DNA from 2 places in the Clostridium sp. CTA-5 genome. Region 2 is predicted to be linked to the other one. Evidence: predicted binding sites of a transcription regulator. Region 2 holds the regulator's gene; the other holds the start of a gene.
The links. Region 2 encodes CtsR, which represses protease genes until heat stress. Its sites were predicted from a motif close to AAGGTCAANNAAGGTCAAAT; they were not measured.
Positions count from the first base shown of each region.

Region 1 (10,800 bases), on a different contig from region 2:
TGACAAAAGTTCTATCTATTTTTAATGCATCTATAGGAAGCTTAGTTAAATAATTTAATGATGAGTATCCTGTTCCAAAATCATCTAGGGCTATACTTATACCTAATTCTTTAATTTCATCAAGTATTTCCGCATTCTTTTCAAACGATTTCATAAGCATGCTCTCAGTAATTTCTACCTGAATATATTTCGGATTAACTCTATATTTATTTATCAAATTTTTAAGATCTGATATAACTACATCTTTCCTTAACTGCATCTCAGATAAATTTACTGCAATCTTAAAATTTTCATATCCATCATTTAATAAATTCCTTACTTTTCTAAAAACTTCTTCTAAAACAAAACTACCAATAGGGATTATCATTTTTGTATTTTCCGCTATGGGAATAAATTCTTCAGGGCTAACAAATCCAAATTCTTTACTTTTCCATCTAACTAAAGCTTCAAAACTACGTACTAATGAATCTTCTAATGTAACTTTAGGTTGAAACACAACATACATTTCTTTATTTTCAAGTGCAGTTCTTAGCCCTTTTTGAAGAGTATATAATCTATTTAATTCAAGTGACATACTATCATCAAAAAAATTATACTCGTTTTTCCCGTTACTTTTAGCCATGTACATTGCTGCATCTGAATTTTTTAAAAGAGCTTCAAAATCTAATCCATTGTATGGATATATAGAAACTCCTATACTTACGGTTAAATATATTTCTTTATTATCTATTAAAATAGGCCTATCAAAAGCTTTAACCATATCTTTACACAAAGTATTAACTTCATTTAAACTAGAGATATAAGGAATAAAAACTAAAAATGTATCTCCACTATATCTACATACCAAGTTTTCTTCTGAAAGCATTAATAAAATTTTATTCGCAATTTCTTTTAATGCTAAATCTCCAAATTCATGTCCAAAAGATTCATTAACATATTTAAAATTATCCAAATTAAGCATTAACATTGCACATTGTATCTTATTTTCACTATATTCATTAAAAAATTCAACTATTGCTTCTTTAAAATAATATGCATTGGGAAGATTAGTAATTCTGTCACGTTCAATTATTGATTTTATCTTCTCTTTAATAATTTCTTCCTCATATTGTGAAATATCAAAAAGTTCATCTTCTGAAGATATATTTTTCTTATCAAAGCAATAATGTGTTCCTACAAGATTATATCCATTACTTTGTTTTATAGATTTGCCCATAAAAACAAAATTTAAAATATTATTATCTTTATCTTTAATTCTATAATGATTAATTATATGTTCTTTTTTTTCATAAACTGATTTTAAGTCTTTATCAAATAACTCCTCTATCTTTTTTAAATCTCCTGGATATATTAAATTTAAAAATTGATTAACATTCTTGTTCTCGACTCTATAGTCACTTAAAAAGTCAACTATTTTATATTCAAATACTAATTCTTTTTTTAATGGATTCCAAAACATTGTTATTCCATTAACATTGAAACATTTAAATACATCCTTATAATTTAATTTTAAATTTTCTATATTCATAACTAAACAGTCCTTCACAAAATATTTAGTTTAGGCACATGAAACAAAATAATAGATCAAATAGACGAGCATACTGGTCTATTATTTTTTTGAATGTGCCTTAATTACTTTTCTTCTTGTGCTTTGCTGTCTTTTTTGTCATTCACTAATGATAAAACTAAAGCTGTAGTTGCTGCTAAAACGCCAAAAAGTTTTGCTGATTTTTTTAAATTCACTAAATATACGCCTCCTTATCTTAACTATACATTTAATCATTATATTTATGTCTTTTAAATTGATTTAAATTGATTTTGTTCCTTAATATATTTATATCCTGCACTCTTACATTTATTTATAATGTCCTCTTGTATAAGATTTAAATCATAACAAAGCGATTCTAATGAGTTATACTCATCTCTTAATTTCATATTGATAATACTAACCAATATATTAGAATCCATACTTTTTATGTCACCTATTATCATCTCTATCATCCTTTTTAATAATATAATTAATATGTCTATTATAATATTATACTTACAATTTTATAATTTTATAGTATTAAATTCAATTATTTTATATATATTCTAATTAAGTTAATACATTTATAATCTTTTATATAATTTTTATATTTTTAAATTAACAATTTCAACTTATAAGCATATATATATCATAAACTTTCTATATAAGTTCCTGACTATACTGATTAGTGATACCATTTATAAATATTATCAAATTTATCTTAATGGACAAAATTTATTTGGACTTATATATTTTATTAATTTAACATATAAAATATAATCATACTTTATAATAAAGTGGTTACCTACCCCTTTAATAAAGAATCAACTTAAATTTTTAAGCTTCAAAAATTTTATAATTTTCTTTACACTTAACAAAAGGATTGCCCGCTTTTAGACAATCCCCTTGTTTTATTCATCATAAATATCTAAAAACGAATATTTTTTATCGCCTTTTTGCCATCCTAATATAGAGTCCATACTTACATTTTGTGCTGCTCTAAATATAGATTTATCTACACCATCAAATGTTTCTTTTAATTGTTTAATTAAATCTTTTATTTCATATCTTTTATTACCAGTTCTCTCTGCTGCAACCATACATGCACAATTTAATGGAGCAATTCCTGAATTTTTTATAAATTTCTTTATATAATCTTCTTCGATATAATAAAGAGGTCTTATAAGTTCTAAATTTTCAAAATTTGCTGATTTAAGTTTAGGTAACATAGTTTTAAAATTACCTGAATATAAAATATTTAACATTGTAGTTTCTATGACATCATTATAATGATGTCCTAAAGCAAGTTTATTACAACCTAAATCTTGTGCCTTATTATAAAGTGACCCTCTTCTCATTCTAGCACATAAATAACAAGGATAGTCTTTCGCCATTTTATCAACTACATCAAATATTCCTGACTCATAAATTTTAACTGGTATATTTAAATATTCACAATTATCTAATAATAATTGTCTTATATGTGGATGATATCCTGGATCCATAGCTATAAATTCTACATCAAACTTAATTTGACCATGTTTTTGAAGTTCTTGAAATAATTTTGCCATTAAAATACTGTCTTTTCCCCCAGATATGGCAACAGCAACTTTATCCCCTTCTTCGATTAACTTATAGTCTTTAATAGCTTTAATAAACTTTGACCATATATGCTTTCTATAAGTTTTTACTATACTTCTTTCAATATCTTTTAATGGTTTTTTATCTTCGTCCGGTATAATTGTTGGACAACCTTTACCTGCAATTGTACTCATATTATAAACACCTCATTTTTCATAGTAATTATATCATCAATTTAAAGAATTTAAAATTAAATATTTAAATAACAATTTAAATATTTATCAATTATTTTTATTATAAATATTAGACAAATTTATATTATTTTATATTAATTAAACATATTGTTTTTATGTTCAAAATTTAACAATATTATAATATACAATGCTCTTTTACCATTAAAATTTATAATATCAAAAAATAAATTTCATATAATCCTATATTATTTTCTTATATATTAACATTATAGTCAAAATTAATCTTATTTATCTCATTAATACAGTTAAAAACTCGGTTTAATGAACTTTTCTAAAATGTTATACTTCATTTAAAATACATATTAAAATAAAAGTATAAAAAAATTTTTTAAGTTAGATAAATTTTTAACAATTTCTTATTGAATATTTTTATAAACATGATAAAATTACTAGTGTCGGTATTCTATTTTTATAGAAACTGAACGAAAAAATTTGGTATGTACATTTTTCTGAATTATATCCCTAAGAGGAATAAGAACGGAGGCAAATTAATGGAAAAAATTACTGTAAAATCAAAATTCTCAACTAGACAAATGGCAATGGTAGGAATGTTGTCTGCTATTTCAATTTTTTTAGGATTAACAGGATTAGGCTTTATTCCAATACCACCTGTTAAAGCAACTATAATGCATCTTCCAGTTATAATAGGAGCAATTATTGAAGGTCCTGTCGTTGGTGCTTTAGTTGGCTCTGTATTTGGATTATTTTCAATGTATCAAGCATTTACTACCCCATTACCAACATCATTTATATTTTGGAATCCTATAATTGCATTATTACCTAGAATTCTAATTGGTGTTGTATCATACTATGTATATGTATTTTGTAAAAAGTATTTTAAAAAGCAAAGTTTAAGTATAGGTATCTCAGCAATATTAGGTACACTAACTAATACAATCGGGGTTATGGGATTAACATATATTATTTATTTACAAAAATATGCCCAAGCTTTAGGTATTAGCACAACTGCTGCTAAAATAGGAATAGGTGGTGTAATTGTAACTAATGGTTCTATTGAAGCAATAGTAAGTGCTGCAATTTCAATTCCTGTAGTATTAACACTTATAAAAATTAAAAAAATGTAATAAACATAAAATTTATAAAAATAAATTTTATTATGATATATTAATGACCAATGATGTAAAATACATATATAATTTTACTATCATTGGTCATTTTATATATTTTTAAAAAAGAAAGGAGTATTAATTATGAATGAGATTAAATTTTGTGATATATATGGAATTAAACTTGGTCATGCAGAAAACAAAATAGGTGGAACTGGATGTTCAGTTGTAATCTGTGAATCTGGAGCGACTGCTGGTGTTGATGTGCGTGGTGGTTCTCCTGGGACTAGAGAAACTGATTTATTAAACCCAATGGAAATGGTAGATAAAATTCATGCTATAGTATTATCTGGTGGAAGTGCTTTTGGCTTAGATGCTTCAAGTGGAGTCATGGAATATTTAGAAAATAAAAATATAGGATTCGACGTAACTGTAGCAAAAGTACCAATAGTTTGTCAGGCAGTACTTTTTGATTTATCTTTTGGTGATCCTAAAATAAGACCAGATAAAAAAATGGGAATTGATGCATGTAAAAATTCTGAAATTTATAATGATGATATTAATGGAAACATAGGTGCTGGATTTGGTGCTACAGTAGGTAAATTTTTAGGGCCTCATACTGCGATGAAAGGCGGACTTGGAACATATGCTGTAAAAATAGGCGATCTTGTAGTAGGTGCTATTGTTGCTGTAAATTGTTTAGGTGATGTAATTAATCCAGAAAATTTAAATATAATTTCTGGAGCTTATGATAGAGAAAATAATACTTTTTTTAATACTGAAAATATTATTCTATCTAATTTAAATAATCCTAAAAATCCATTTAAAGGCAATACTACTATAGGAATTATCGTAACTAATGCTGATTTTACAAAAGCTGAAGCAAATAAGGTAGCTTCTATGGCTCATAATGGTTATGCTAGAACTATGCGTCCTGCTCATACAATGTTCGATGGCGATACTATATTTACAATGTGTACTAATAAAGTTAAATCTGATGTTACTACAGTTGGAATGATTGCAGCAAATGTTATGGAAAAAGCTATACTACGAGGGGTTAAATCTGCCAAATCTTTATTTGGAGTTCCTAGTTATTCAGAGATAAAAAATTTATAAAAACATAAAAAGAATAAATTTCCTTATCTATTCTTTTTTTACTTATATTCCTCACATTACATAGATTATAAATTTCACTATTGCACACAATAATAATGCAAAGCAGAAATGCTTAGCAAATAAAAATTATTAAATAAAGGAGGAATATATTATGGCAAATTCATTAGTACCAGAAGCAAAAAACGGGTTAGCAAAATTCAAAAATGAAGTAGCAAGCGAAATGGGTGTTCCATTCACTGATTACAATGGTAACCTTTCTTCTAAACAATGTGGAAGCGTTGGTGGAGAAATGGTAAAAAGAATGGTACAACAATACGAATCTGGCATAAAATAGTATTCTGACTGATGTACCAAAGGGAGAGATAGGTATACTATAATATTAATGAATTAATTGATCATTTCTTGTTTTACACATAGAATTATAAAAACTGAAAATTTTTCAGATAATAATAAATTCTTATTTAAAATAAGGGACATCAAGGATATTTATGAAATATTAAGTATCCTATCTCTTTCTTTTATTCTAATTAATCAATACAAGAAATTATTTATAGTAAAAACTACTCAAAATACCTAAATATTTTTAAGATAGTCTTTACATTAATAAATAATATTTAATTATTTATAGGATTTAATATTATTTTCTCATCATTTCCTTCTACTCTGACCTTAGATCCATAAATTAAATCTCCTCTAATTATCATTCTTGCAAGATTATTTTCTAGAGTATTTTGTATATATCTCTTTAAAGGTCTTGCTCCATATATAGGATCATATCCTTCTGTTGACATTATTACTTTAGCTTCATCTGTTACATCTAATTCTATATTCCTATCTTTTAATCTATTTTTTACCTCTTGTAAAAATATATCAATAATCTTTTTAATACCATTTTCTGTTAATGGTTTGAACATAATTATATCATCAACTCTATTCAAAAATTCTGGTTTAAATCTTAATTTTAATTCATTAATAACACTTTCTTTTATATTTGATTCAATATAATTTTCACTTTTATTCTCTAACAGATAATTACTTCCTATATTTGATGTCATAATAATTATAGTATTTTTAAAATCTACAGTTTTTCCTTTATTATCAGTTAATCTACCATCATCTAATATTTGAAGAAATATATTAAATACATCTTCATGAGCTTTTTCAATCTCATCAAAAAGTATTACATTGTAAGGATTTCTTCTAACAGCTTCTGTTAATTGTCCTCCTTCATCATATCCTACATATCCCGGAGGTGCTCCAACTAATCTAGATACAGAATGCTTTTCCATATATTCCGACATATCAATACGAATAATATTTTCTTCAGAATCAAATAAATTTCTCGCTAAAGTCTTTGCAAGTTCTGTTTTACCTACTCCTGTTGGTCCTAAAAATATAAATGATCCTATTGGTCTATTAATATCCTTAAGTCCTGCTCTTGCTCTAAGAATTGCATTTGTAACTGATTCAATCGCCTCATCTTGACCTATAACTCTTTCTTTCATATCATCTTCTAATCTTAAAAGTTTTTCTCTTTCCCCTTCAAGAATATTACTTACAGGTATTCCTGTCCATTTAGAAAGAATTTGTGATACTTCTTCTTCTGTAACCTCTTCTTTTAAAAGAGCTCCTTCATAGTTTTCTTTTACTTCACTTTCCATACTCTTAAGTTTTTCCTCTAAAGCAGGAATTTTACTATATTGAATTTCAGCAACTTTATTATATTCATAATTTCTTTGAGCTACTTCTAACTCTCCTCTTGCTTCATCTAATTCTTTTTTAGTATTTTTAATAACCACAATATGTTCTTTTTCTTTTTCATATTTAGCAGTCATCTCATCATTTTTTTCTTTTAATTCAGCAAGTTCTTTTTCTAAATCTAATAATCTATTTTTTGATCCATCATCTTTTTCTTTTGATAAAGCTTCTTTTTCAATTTCAAGTTTAAAAATAGTTCTTCTTATAATATCTAATTCTGTTGGTAAAGAATCAATTTCAGATCTTATCATTGCTCCAGCTTCATCAATTAAGTCAATTGCTTTATCTGGTAAATATCTATCTTGAATATATCTATTAGAAAGTTTGGCTGCTGCAACTATTGCTGAATCATGAATTCTGATTCCATGATGTATTTCAAATCTTTCTTTTAATCCTCTTAATATAGAAATAGTATCTTCTACACTTGGTTCCTCTATGATTACAGGTTGAAATCTTCTTTCTAAAGCCTTATCTTTTTCGATATATTGTCTATATTCATCAAAAGTTGTTGCACCTATACAATGAAGTTCTCCTCTTGCTAATAAAGGTTTTATTAAATTTCCTGCATCCATAGCACCATCTGTTTTTCCTGCACCTACTATAGTGTGTATTTCATCTATAAATAAAATTATTTTACCTTCGCTATTTTGAACTTCTTTTAAAACAGCCTTTAATCTCTCTTCAAACTCTCCTCTATATTTAGCACCTGCTATAAGTGACCCCATGTCAAGTGAAAATATAATTTTGTCTTTTAGTCCTTCTGGAACATCTCCTCTAACAATTCTTTCTGCTAATCCTTCAACTATAGCTGTCTTGCCAACACCTGGTTCTCCTATAAGTACAGGATTGTTTTTTGTTCTTCTAGAAAGTATTCTTATAGTCCTTCTTATTTCTTCATCTCTTCCGATAACAGGATCTAATTTATGTTTTTTCGCAAGATCAACTAAATTAGTTCCATATTTAGCTAAAGCGTCATATGTTCCTTCTGGATCTTGAGAATCAACTCTCTGACTTCCTCTAACTTCAGATAAAATTTTTAAAAAACCATCCTTTGTAATATTAAATTTATTTAATATTTTTGAAACATCACCATTATTATCAATCTCCATTATTGCAAGCATCAAATGTTCAACACTTATATATGAATCTTCAAATTTTTTTGAAATTTCTTCCGCTCTAATTAGTACTTCATCTACTCTTCTTGTGATATAAACTCCAGAATTTGAGGCACCATCACCTAATACTTTTGGCATAGAATCAAGAGTTCTATTCAAACTTTCCTTTAAACTCTTAATCGCAATACCCATTTTAATTAAAATATTAGGTACCAATCCATCATCCTGTTCTACAAGGGCAGAAAAAAGATGAATTATATCTATTTGTTGATGATTATATTTAACGGCTGTAACATTTGCATCATTTAAAGCTTGTTGTACTCTTAAAGTCATTTTATCGATATTCATTCTTCTACCTCCTAAAAAAATATATATAAGTTCCAATAAACTTTGTTCATTAATATAAATCTTAGAATATTTATAAATGATATGACTCACCACTCTAGTGAGGAACTTATATAGAAAATTTATGATATATATGATTCTAAATAGCTATTGTTAATTAAATGTATAATTTTCTATAAAAATTATATAAAAGATTATAAATGTAATAACTTAATTAGAACATATATATTTTTTCTGTATAAATATATATTAATACAAAGGTCAAAGAAAGTCAAAGTTTATTTGCATATTTATCTTTATCTTCTAAATAAATTTTGATATTTTAATATAAAGGTAAATTAGTATTAGAATTTAGTTTGGAATTATCTTTAACAAGATGATTTAAATAAATGTAGAATCTAAATTGCAATATATACAAGGCTATGCTTTAAAACAGTATTGATATTGTGGTATAAGAACGAACTGGCATTGGAATTTGCTTTTTAGAACTCTTAAGTGAGAATCCAAATTTTATATTTGGTTCTTAGAACTTTCACAGAGTGCAATTTTATATTTTGTTTCTAGAACTTACTGGATGAATGTATATGAGTCAAGTTTCCTATTACACTTCTGTCCATGAGCGTTATCCGATAGCTAGCATCTGTAACTTCATAACAGCTACACGCTCCTGGATAACAATTTCTAACCCTCAGTTGAAAGCAAGTTTCACTGAGACTAAGAACTTTGTTTATACTACAGTATCAACATTCACTTAAAATCTAACCAAAAACAAATATAAAAAGTCATGCTAAAACTAAAAAAGTTTTCACATGACTTTTATAAAATTTTAAACTAATTACCCCAAAGATTTTATTTAGTCTTCAATTTCTAACGTTATATATGGTTTTCTTCTATTATGATTATACGAGAATATGCTTATAGAGTTATTCATATTTTCTATTCCTGCTAATGTTATTCCATAATTGTCTTTATAATAATCTGTCCATTTATTTGATTCATCCATAAGATCTATAGTTATAAAATATTCAGTTTTATTTCCCTTTATACTTGCCTTCTGCCCTAAGTATATAAAATTAGGTGCATTATCCCAATTTACTCCTAAAGGATTATATTCCTCTGTATTATAGTTTATATATACTTCATTGCTATTTAATGTGCAATGAGTATATATATTCTTTTCTACATATAAATTTAATTTAGCACTCTTTATTTTAGCATTATATGGTATATTTTCTCGTATATCAAAACTCATTAGTGTTCTAAAAACATTACCATCAGCCCCTTTCGTATTCCCAATGGGTAAATACTTATTTTCATAAAAATTTTCTTTATTAAATTTTTTACTAATAACAGATATAGATGAAGGATAAACTGAAATCATTTTCATGCAATCGCTCCTTTAATTTTATCATTTCTTAATCTATATCTATGAATATATTTTTTATTTAATTCACATTGTTATAATTATCGTTAATTTTTTCTTATTAAATCATAATTCTAAATAAGTTTATATAATATAAATAAATTGTTATAATTTATTCATACTATATATTAGTGAAAGGTGAACAAAAATGAGAAGAGAATATATTTCTTACGAAAAGAATCTACCTATACTTATTTCTTATGTATCAATAAAAGAATATCCTCTCCACTGGCACAATAGTATTGAAATTATTTATGTTTTAAAAGGACATTTAAATATTACTATTGATACTGACAATTTCCAATTAACCGAAAATGAATTAGAAATAATAAATGTTGAAGAAACTCATAGTATTTATAGCAATGATGAAAATAATAAAGTTTTAATATTTCAAATAGATTCTACATTTTTTGAAAAATATTATAAAGATATTAAAAATATGTTCTTTTATACAAACTCTTCTGATGATAGCGCACAAGAAGGTGAAGAATATGAAGAACTTAGAAAACTCTTATCTAGAATTTTATGTGAGTTTATTCAAAAACAAGAGGATTTCAACAAAGAAATAGAATCTAATTTAATTAATCTTCTTTATCATTTACTAAATCATTTC
Region 1 covers NZ_BAAAAT010000003.1:278,656-289,455, reverse strand. Annotated here, with positions in the region: gene ACYUET_RS09315 (putative bifunctional diguanylate cyclase/phosphodiesterase) at 1-1,528, opposite strand, end outside; gene ACYUET_RS09310 (DUF4250 domain-containing protein) at 1,798-1,992, opposite strand; gene ACYUET_RS09305 (tRNA 2-thiocytidine biosynthesis TtcA family protein) at 2,440-3,303, opposite strand; gene ACYUET_RS09300 (ECF transporter S component) at 3,855-4,448, shown strand; gene ACYUET_RS09295 (P1 family peptidase) at 4,575-5,546, shown strand; gene ACYUET_RS09290 (alpha/beta-type small acid-soluble spore protein) at 5,698-5,880, shown strand; gene clpB (ATP-dependent chaperone ClpB) at 6,161-8,767, opposite strand; gene ACYUET_RS09280 (DNRLRE domain-containing protein) at 9,618-10,151, opposite strand; gene ACYUET_RS09275 (AraC family transcriptional regulator) at 10,336-10,800, shown strand, end outside.
Region 1: the regulator CtsR is predicted to act here: its motif matches at 9,022-9,041, upstream of clpB (ATP-dependent chaperone ClpB).

Region 2 (10,800 bases):
CTAATATATTGCTATATATTTCAGTCATTTCTATAGCTTGTTTATTTTCTATAATTACATCTTCTAAAACATCTTTATCATCATTATATTTTTGCATTATTTCTAATTTTAGCATTTTTTCTAAAGTAATTTCATTTGCTTTTAATGATGTAGAAAAATAAACAAGAGATTTTTCTAATGAATGTAATTGTATAAGTTCTCTATTTTTCATTGATTTATGCAATCTTTTTTCTATCATTAAGCTTTTCTTATCAATTTGTCTTAAATATAATAAATAATAAGTAGATATTCTATTTAATATTTGAAGTATAAATCTAGACTTTTTAAATGTAAAAAATGATTTTATTCTACAGTTAGCAAAGTCAGTTATTATTTTGCTATTTTTAAGGCAAATAGTAATTAACTGTTTACTAGTATGTATTATTGCTAAAGGATAAGTATCATATGTTAGTGAATTATCCTCCATTTCTGTAAATGGAATATCTACAATAACTAATATAGCATCATTTTCAATATCAATTCTAGAAGTTTCTTCATCATCTAATGGAGCCTTTAAAAAATCAAGAGATACACCAGTTTTTTTGGATATCAGTATTAATTCTTCATCTGAGGGTGCAACTATATTTATCCAGCAGCCATTTTCAATAGTATCTATAATTTTTAAAGTTGGATTAGATTCACTTGCACTTTTATAAATTTGAATCAATGTGAAACACCTCCTCACATATACTATACTATTATAAGCTGAATATGAATAATTCTCTACTAATACCATTAAAAAATTAATTTTAGAATATAAAAAACTTACTAAAATAAAGGAAAAGGTTGTTAAAATTTAAAATCTAGTGTTATTTTTGAATTAATAAGGAATATAATAGAATATAACTAAATCAAGAAGATTTTAAGTATAGATTTATATGCAAAAGCTTAGTATAATCATAATGTTATTTTAATTTTAATATATGGGGGAAATATAAATGCATAGAGAGGTAGTCGTAAGAAAAAAGGCACCTGTTATAGCTACATTAATACTGGTTATTACTATAATGTTATATTTATATCAAGGGATAAGTAACTTACCAATAAACAATATAATAATTATTAAGGCAATGAATATTTTAATTATTATGTTAACTATTATTATAGTATTTTCTCAATTAATAAGATGTAATGTATCATATAAGTATTCTATAATTGCTAATAAACTTATTATTAATAGGATTGTTTCAAATCAAGAAAAAAACTTAGAAAGTATAAGTTTATCAGAGATTGTATACATAGGCAAAAAATATTATATACCAAAAGAATATATTGCAAAAAATAAAGGTAGCTATTTATGTGAACTAATTAATCCTAAAAGTTGTTGTTGCATATACAAAAAGCAAGATCAATATTATAAATTTAGTTTTAATCCAAGTGATAAATTAATACAAAGATTAGGTATAAATAGCAAAATAGAAGATTAAATATTCTAGTATATCTATATAAATAGAAAAATTCTACTAAAAGATTATTTTTAGTAGAATTTTTTTATTCTTTAAGCAAATTATAAAAAGTAAATAATATAAAAAAGATTTTTTATATTATTTAATAAAGAAATCTTCTTTTACTTCTTTTAATAAGTTTTGATTTTCTATTAGATCCATTCCTGTAAATGCCAGAGAAAGTGCAGCAATTTTAGCTTGTTTAAATGCAAATGGTAATAGTGTAGCTTGTGCAAACTCATTAGAACCATATTTGATATTAGTATTTTCTATTATAGATATATATGGATGAATACAAGGTACTTTATGGCTAACATCACCTAAGCTTAATCCTGAATATACATCTCTAGAAGATCCAATATCTATTATCCCATTTTCTTTTAAATTATGGCTAAATAACCTATTAAGAGTTCTATTAGTTCTTAGTTCCTTATTAGAAGGTTCATATAAGGAAACCGTGTGGCTTATTCCGGTTAAATTAGATACAGAATCTGCTATAGTCCTAAGTTTATTATCAATAAATTCTGCAGTTTTATAATTATTACTTCTAATATAAAATTTTGCTTCTGCTTCTGCAGGCAACAATAATGGAGTATACCCACCTTTAGATAAAATATAGTTTATTTCTAAGTTTTTAGGAAATCCTTTTATAAGAGAATTTAATATATTAAAATTTAATAAAACAGCATCTAGAGCTGTATAAGTATTTTTATTTAAGAAACTTAAACCGTCTGTCCCTTTATATTCTATACTTAATGGAATTATTGCTGATGAAGAGCCACTTTCACTTGTTGATATATCTGGATGAGCAACCATTACGACATCAATATCATCAAATACACCTTGTTTACTCATAATAGCTTTACTTCCACCTAAATATTCACCAGGACATCCTATAATTATAACTGATCCACCAATCTTATCTATTATATGTCCTAAACACAAAGCCGCGCCTATAGAGATAGTACTTAATATATTATGTCCTGTAATGTGTCCATATCCTTCTACAGCATCATATTCGCATAAATAACAAATTTTAGGGTGTCCATTACCTTTTCGGCATATAAATGCATTAGGTATATCCAAGAAGTTTTCGGATATGTTAAAATTATATTTTTTTAATAGCTTACAAATATATTTAGAACATTTAATTTCATTATAACTTTTTTCGGGATTATTATATAAGTAATGTCTTAATTCATCTAAATCATTATCACAAGTAGATAAAAATGAAATCATTTCTTGTTTCATAAATCAACCCTCCCATAAATCATTTAGTATTATTTTTTCTAATAATTAAAAAAATATTTATATATTATAATGAAAGATTAACTATAAACTAAAAAAATAGATTAAAAAGCTTTATATAAGTCAATATTAAAATTAAAGGAAAGTATTAAGGGGGAATAAATTTGATAAATAAGAAATGTTTTGTATGTAGTAAATTTGGTGCTAATGGTATAATATTAAACGGGGAAAAAATTTGTAATAGATGTGAAAGTGAAATTATAAATCTGTCTGTTATAAATCCTGAATATAATTATTATAAAGATAAAATAAAGGCTATTTTGTTTAAAAAAGATTTGTAAAATTAAGTATTAATAGTTAGATTTTTATTAAGTTAATAATGTATATTTATAGCTGTATTTTTATATACGGCTAATTTTTATTATAAAATTAAATATAAATAATATCTTATAAGTTTATATTATCTATTATATTTTGATATATAGGTACTATTGATATGGGGGAATTTTTTTATGAAAAAAGGTAAATTAATTATAATAGAAAGTGGTTCTGATGCATCAGGAAAAGCAACACAAGCACAGAAATTATATGAAAAATTATTAAGAGAAGAATATAAAGTTAGAAAAATAACTTTTCCTAATTATGAGAGTCCTGCTTGTATGCCGGTTAAAATGTATTTGAATGGAGATTTTGGAAACAAACCAGAAGATGTAAATGCTTATGTAGCATCAACATTTTATGCTATTGATAGATTTGCATCATATAAAACTGAATGGGAAGAGTTTTATAAAAATGGTGGAATAATTATTGCAGATAGATATACAACATCTAATATGGTTCATCAAGCAGTTAAAATGGAAAATGAAGAAAAAGATAAATTTTTAAATTGGTTATATGAATTGGAATTTAATTTATATAAGTTACCTGTACCAGATTGTGTAGTGTTTCTTGATGTACCACCAGAAATAAGTCAAGAACTTATGAAGGATAGAGCTAACAAATTTACTGGAGAAAAAGAAAAGGATATACATGAAAGAGATAAACAATATTTAATAAATTCATATAATAATTCCTTAAAGATAGCGGAAAAATATAATTGGAATAAAATAAAGTGTAATAATGGTAATAAACTAAAAAGCATAGACGAAATTCATAATGCAATTTATAATGAAGTAAAAAAATATATTTAAATTAAAAAAATAATTCATATTTATGTTAGAATTATATAATAATAGTATATTGTTTTAGGGGGAAAAATAGATGAAATTAGTTATTGCTATTGTTCAAGATGAAGATGCTCCAGATGTACTAGACTCATTAACAGATAAAGATTTTAGAGTTACTAAACTTGCTACTACAGGTGGTTTTTTAAAAGCAGGAAATACTACTTTGATGGTAGGGGTTGAAGAAGATAAGTTAGAAGAAGTAATTGATATAGTAAAAGATATATGTAAGAAGCGAAAAGAAATAGTAGTATCACCTACTCCATTAACAGGTAATGATGGAGGATATATTCAACAATGTCCTATGCAAATTAATGTAGGTGGAGCAACTATATTTGTTGTTGATGTAGATAAATTTATAAAGATATAAGGAGAGTAAGCATTGAGAGAAATCATTGGACATACAAAAATTATTAATGGATTTAATAAAAGAAAAATAAATGATTCTTTTTCTCATGCTAATTTAATAATTGGTAATGATGGAATTGGCAAGAGTATATTGGCAAATTATCTTGCCAATAATATTTTAGGTATAAATTATGATATAGAATATGTAGATATTATAAATTATTATCCTTCACTTAATTCATTTGGTGTAGATGAGATAAGAGCTATTATAGAAGAAGCTAATAAAAAACCTTATGAAGGTGATAGAAAAGTTTTGATATTACATAAGTGTAATAAATTAACTATACAAGCTCAAAATGCTCTATTAAAGACTATTGAAGAACCACCTAAAGGAGTATTTCTTATATTATTAAGTGAATCATTAGAATTAATTTTAGATACTATAAAATCACGTTGTCAAATATATAAATTAACTCCATTATCTAAGCAAGAAATATTAGAGTATCTAAATTGCAATTATAGCAATTTAGATGAAAAGTACAAGAAATCTGCTTTAGCATATAGTGAAGGAATACCAGGAAAAATAGATAAATTTCTTAAAAATGAAAACTTAAAGACTTTAAGAATTTTAATACTAGAATTATTAAAAGATGTTGTAGAAAAAAACAAAGACTTAGTTTTAAAATATAAGGAATCTTTAATTATTGCAAAAGAAAATTCTGAAGACTTATTAAATATATTAATTTCTTATATAAGAGATATTATGTTTTTAAAGGAACTAGATAATGAGGATTTAATTATAAATATTGATAGTTTAGATGAAATAAAGGATATCTCATTGGGAATATCTTATAAAAAACTTAATTGTATGTTAGAATACATTAGAGAAGCTAGGGTTAATTTAAATAGTAATACAAATTATTCAATGACCATAACTGTATTACTTATGGGATTTGCGGAGGTATAATTTATGATAAAAGTTGTTGGAGTGAGGTTTAAAAAAGCAGGCAAAATTTATTACTTTGATCCTATGGATTTTTCTGTACAAAAGGGAAATTATGTAATAGTTGAGACTGCTAGAGGTATCGAATTTGGTGAATGTGTTATAGGAATAAAAGAGATAAGAGATGATGAAATAATATCACCATTAAAACCAGTTATAAGAATAGCTGATGAAAAAGATATTCAAAAACATAAAGAAAATAAAAGTAAGGAACAACAAGCATTAGATATATGTTTAAAGAAAATACAAGAGCATAATCTTAAAATGAAATTAATAGATGTTGAATACACATTTGATAATCACAAAGTAATATTTTATTTTACAGCAGATGGAAGAATCGATTTTAGAGAGTTAGTTAAAGACTTGGCAACAATATTTAAGACCAGGATAGAATTAAGACAAATAGGTGTTAGAGATGAAGCTAAAATGATAGGTGGATTAGGACCTTGTGGTAGACCTATGTGCTGTTCTAGCTTTTTAGGAGATTTCGCATCAGTATCAATAAAGATGGCAAAAGAACAAAATCTTTCTTTAAATCCAACTAAAATTTCAGGAATATGTGGAAGACTTATGTGTTGCTTAAATTATGAGCAAAGTACATATGAGGATATAAGAAAAAGACTTCCTAAGGTGGGTTCTATAGTTGAAACGATAGATGGAACTGGCGAAGTTATTGAAAATTTAACTGTTAAAGAGAGTGTAAAGGTTAAATTGAAACTGGGTGATGAAGAAGTAATAAATATGTATAAGATTGAAACTATAAAGCTGATATCAGGAAGTTATGAAGATTCAGTAGATGATTCAGATATAAAATTAGAAATTGAATCTGAAGAAGATAAAAAATTATTGAAAGAATTAATTAATGAAGAAAAATAAAGAAAAACAAAGAAAAATCTCTTAAATTGGTAAAAAAAATAGCCTATAAAAAAGTACTTTATTAATAAAGTACTTTTAAAACATTAAAATACATGATAGAATGTAGAGGGTTAATTATGATACAATTATAGGAGGTGTTTTAGATGGCATTTGTAATTAATGATTCATGTGTTAGTTGTGGAGCATGTGCTGGAGAATGTCCAGTTAATGCTATAAGCCAAGGAGATGCATACTACGTTATCGATGCAGATACTTGTATTGATTGTGGAAACTGTGCTAATGTTTGTCCAGTTGGTGCTCCAGTTCAAGAATAGTAGAAAAAGATCGTCTTATGACGATCTTTTTTATTTGGACATGCTTTTTAATATAAAAATTTATTTTTTATATTAGTTAAAATTTAGGATAAAATAATAAACTTTAATCTAAAGGTGGAGATAAGAATAATACTTTATTTTTAGAATTAAACTTTAAACTACTAATATCTAATATATTCGATTTTATTTTATCTATATTTTTCATAGATATTAAAAAATGTTTTGCATCATCTAAATAAAGTGAAGAACGAAAAGTCTTATAATGAATAGGGATTATATATTTAGGTGAAATAATTTTACTCATTTCAGCTGCTTCTTTTCCATTCAAGGTAATATGTCCACCAACAGGAATAAGCAAAATATCTATATTATCTAATTTTTCTAAAATTAATTTTGAGGGAATATCTCCTAAATCACCTAAATGACAAATCTTCAAATTTTCCAATGTAAAAATATATATTATATTGGGACCTCTTTTTAGTCCATTACATTTATCATGAAACGATTTTATACCCTCAATTTCAATAAAATCAAATTTAAATACTCCTGTTTCATTAATAATTTCTGCATTATCGTTAATATTATCTAAAAAAGAGTGATCAAAATGATTATGAGTTAATGTTACAATATCAGATTCAGGAAAATTATTATTATAACCTATAGATTTATTAAATGGGTCTATTAATATTCTTTTTCCACTTGATGTAGTTATCAAGAAACAAGAGTGTCCATACCAAGTTAGTTTCATAAAAAATAGTTCCCTTCTTAATTTAAATAACATATAATAATTCAAATAATATTTTTAACAATTAAATTAAAAAATATTCAGTTTAAGAATAGAATGAATTATACTATTTAAAATAATAATATAAAATAGTATAATTATATAAGGTCAAAGTAAGTCAAAAACAAAAAAATAAACTGATGTTTAGGTAGGTGAAGTTATGGCAAAACTTTCAGATATAATAGAAGAATTTATAAAAGAAATGTTTAATGATAGTAATAATAATATAATTTTAATACAAAGAAATGAATTAGCGGATCAATTTAGATGTGCTCCATCACAAATAAATTATGTTTTAACAACAAGATTTACTTATAATAAAGGATATTTGATTGAAAGTAAACGTGGTGGTGGTGGACACATAGCTATAAAACAATTAAATCAAGAATGTTCTAATGAAAGAGAAACAATAATAAATCAAAGTATAGGAAATTCAATAACATATCATAATGCTGTAGATATAATAGAAAATTTATATGAATCGAATATAATTACAGATAGAGAATGTCAATTAATGAAGATAGCTATAAATGATAGAACTTTAATTTTAACAGAGAATAGAAATAAAGTAAGAGCAGAAATTCTTAAGGCTATGATTATGGTTAGCTTATCTTAAAAAAAGTGGGGGATTTATATGTTATGTGAAAAATGTAAAAAAAATGAAGCAAGAATTAATTTAGTTAAAGTAGTAAATGGTGAAAAAAATGAAATTTGGCTATGTGAGAATTGTGCAAAGAATATATCTGATATTCCATTTATAAATTCTATAAATGAAATAAGTGGATTACAGTTTGAAAATATATTAACTGGGCTTTTAAATAATATAGGAGTAAATAAAACAAAGCCTAAAGAACTTATTTGTCCAAAATGTAAGATGAAATATTCAGAATTTGAAAAACAAGGAAAATTAGGTTGTAGTGAATGTTATAATGTATTTTCAGAATATATAAAACCTATTGTAAAGAGGATATATGGAAGTGTGAAACATGTAGGTAAGATACCCAAATTTGATGGTGAAAATTTAATTAAAAAAAGAAAGATTATAAGATTAAAACAAGATTTACAAAAGGCTATTAAATTAGAAGAATATGAAAAAGCTGCAGTTATAAGAGATGATATAAGAGAAATGGAAACATTTATATTTAAAGAGGATATAAATGATAAAATCTTTACTGTAAAGGAGGAAAAGGACAATGAAAAACTGGATTAATGGCGAATGTAATAACGATAATATAGTTATAAGTAATTCGATATGTTTATCTAGAAATTTAAAAGAAGTACCTTTTTCTAATAGATTAACACCAGTAGAGGCAAGAAAAAACATAGGATTAATTTATAATATATTAAAAAATGAAATAGTTGATGAAGAACCTAATCTTTATGAAATGTGGAATGAAGATAAGGATTTAATAAAGAGTTATTTGGATAAACAATTAATAACTAAAGAATTAATTAAAAATAGTGATAAAACAGCATTCATTTTAAATAAAGATGAAACTCTTAGCATTATGATAAATGAAGAGGACCATATAAAATTACAATGTGTAGGTTCTGGTTTAGATTTACAAGAATCCTTTAATATGCTTACAAAAATTGATGATAAAATAGAGAGAAATGTACATTATGCTTTTGATGAAAGTTTAGGATATTTAACAACACGTCCAACTAATTTAGGCACAGGAATGAAAGTATCAGTAAATGTACATTTACCAGCATTGGCCTTTAATAATGAAATAGCAAACTTTGAGAAGGGATTAACCCAAATTGGGATGGCTATAAAATGTGTTTTTGAAGACAATAAAAAAACTTATGGGAATATTTATAAAATTTCTAATCAAGTTACATTAGGACTTAGCGAAGAAGAAATAATTGAAAATTTAAAAGGTGCAGTTCTGAGTGTAATAGGTGAAGAAAAAAAATTTAGAGAAGTCTTATTATCTAAATGTAAATATGAAGTAGAAGATAAAATTTATAGAGCATGTGGAGTATTAAAATCAGCAGTTCTTTTAGGTGAACAAGAAGCTACAGAGTTATTATCTAGCGTAAGAATGGGAGCTGAACTTTCATTAATAGATATTGAAAGTAGTAAATTGAATAAATTATTAGTATTTACAAGGGATTCTTCACTTCAAAATTATTTAGGTAAAAAACTTTCAGGTACTGAACTTAATTATGAAAGAGCTAAAATTGTAAGAAATATATTATCAGTAATTTAGGGAATTTAAAGGAGGGATTTAAAATGGAGTATAATAGGTTTACTCAAAGAGCCCAATCTGTGATACTAGAAGCTCAAAGTGAATCTCAAGATTTTAAACATGGATATGTTGGAACAGAACATATATTATTAGGTTTATTAAAAGAAGATGGATATCAGGCTAAATTATTAGGAGAATATGGTATTAGTGTAGATATTATAAGAGATATGATTAGAAGATATTTAGGATATGGTGAAATACAAATGCCGGAAGAAGATATTTTATTAACACCAAGAGCAAAAAGATTATTAGATGAAAGTTTTATAGAGGCTAAGAATTTACACCATAAGTATGTCAGTCCTGAACATATATTAATAGCATTAATAAAGCAAGAAGAAGGTATGGCCTATACAATCTTAAAAAATTTAAAGTTAGAATTTAAGACCTTAAAGAATGACCTAATATCTTTTTTAACTGGAAAATATGATGATAACTTGGATGAAGGTTCACAAGAAAAATCTAAAAGAACCAAAACACCTATGCTAGATAAATACGGAAGAGACTTAACACAATTGGCAGAAGAAGGAATTTTAGATCCGGTTATTGGTAGAGAAAGTGAAAACCAACGTGTTTTAGAAATATTGTGTAGAAGAATAAAAAATAATCCTTGTTTGATAGGAGAACCAGGGGTAGGGAAAACAGCTGTAATAGAAGGATTAGCTCAAAGAATAATAGATGGTAATATTCCAGAGATATTAAAAAATAAAAGAGTAATTTCGTTAGACTTAACAGCTATACTTGCAGGTGCTAAGTATAGAGGTGAATTTGAAGATAGATTAAAAAAGATAATGAGTGAAATTGAAAAAGATAAAAGTGTAATAATTTTTATAGATGAAATTCATACAATAATAGGTGCAGGTGCAGCAGAGGGTGCTATTGATGCATCAAATATATTAAAACCAGCATTAGCTAGAGGAGAAATTCAATGTATAGGAGCAACAACAATAGATGAATACAGAAAACATATTGAAAAAGACCCAGCTCTAGAGAGAAGATTTCAACCAGTAAATGTTGGAGAGCCATCTAAGGATGAAACATTAAGCATATTAAAAGGCTTAAGAGACAAATATGAATCTCATCATAGAGTTAAGATTACAAATACAGCTTTAGAATCGGCTGTTGATTTAGCAGATAGATATGTAGCAGATAGATTTATGCCTGATAAAGCTATTGATTTAATAGATGAGGCAGCAGCAAAGGTAAGAATTAAAAATTTAGTTCCACCTAATGATTTAAAGTCTATAGAAGATAAAATAAATAATATA
Region 2 covers NZ_BAAAAT010000019.1:14,751-25,550, reverse strand. Annotated here, with positions in the region: gene ACYUET_RS18630 (magnesium transporter CorA family protein) at 1-706, opposite strand, end outside; gene ACYUET_RS18625 (hypothetical protein) at 978-1,466, shown strand; gene ACYUET_RS18620 (zinc-binding metallopeptidase family protein) at 1,584-2,735, opposite strand; gene ACYUET_RS18615 (sigma factor G inhibitor Gin) at 2,897-3,073, shown strand; gene ACYUET_RS18610 (dTMP kinase) at 3,245-3,922, shown strand; gene ACYUET_RS18605 (cyclic-di-AMP receptor) at 3,993-4,325, shown strand; gene ACYUET_RS18600 (DNA polymerase III subunit delta') at 4,338-5,270, shown strand; gene ACYUET_RS18595 (PSP1 domain-containing protein) at 5,274-6,182, shown strand; gene ACYUET_RS18590 (DUF362 domain-containing protein) at 6,326-6,496, shown strand; gene ACYUET_RS18585 (MBL fold metallo-hydrolase) at 6,600-7,244, opposite strand; gene ACYUET_RS18580 (CtsR family transcriptional regulator) at 7,441-7,896, shown strand; gene ACYUET_RS18575 (UvrB/UvrC motif-containing protein) at 7,915-8,490, shown strand; gene ACYUET_RS18570 (protein arginine kinase) at 8,474-9,496, shown strand; gene ACYUET_RS18565 (ATP-dependent Clp protease ATP-binding subunit) at 9,520-10,800, shown strand, end outside.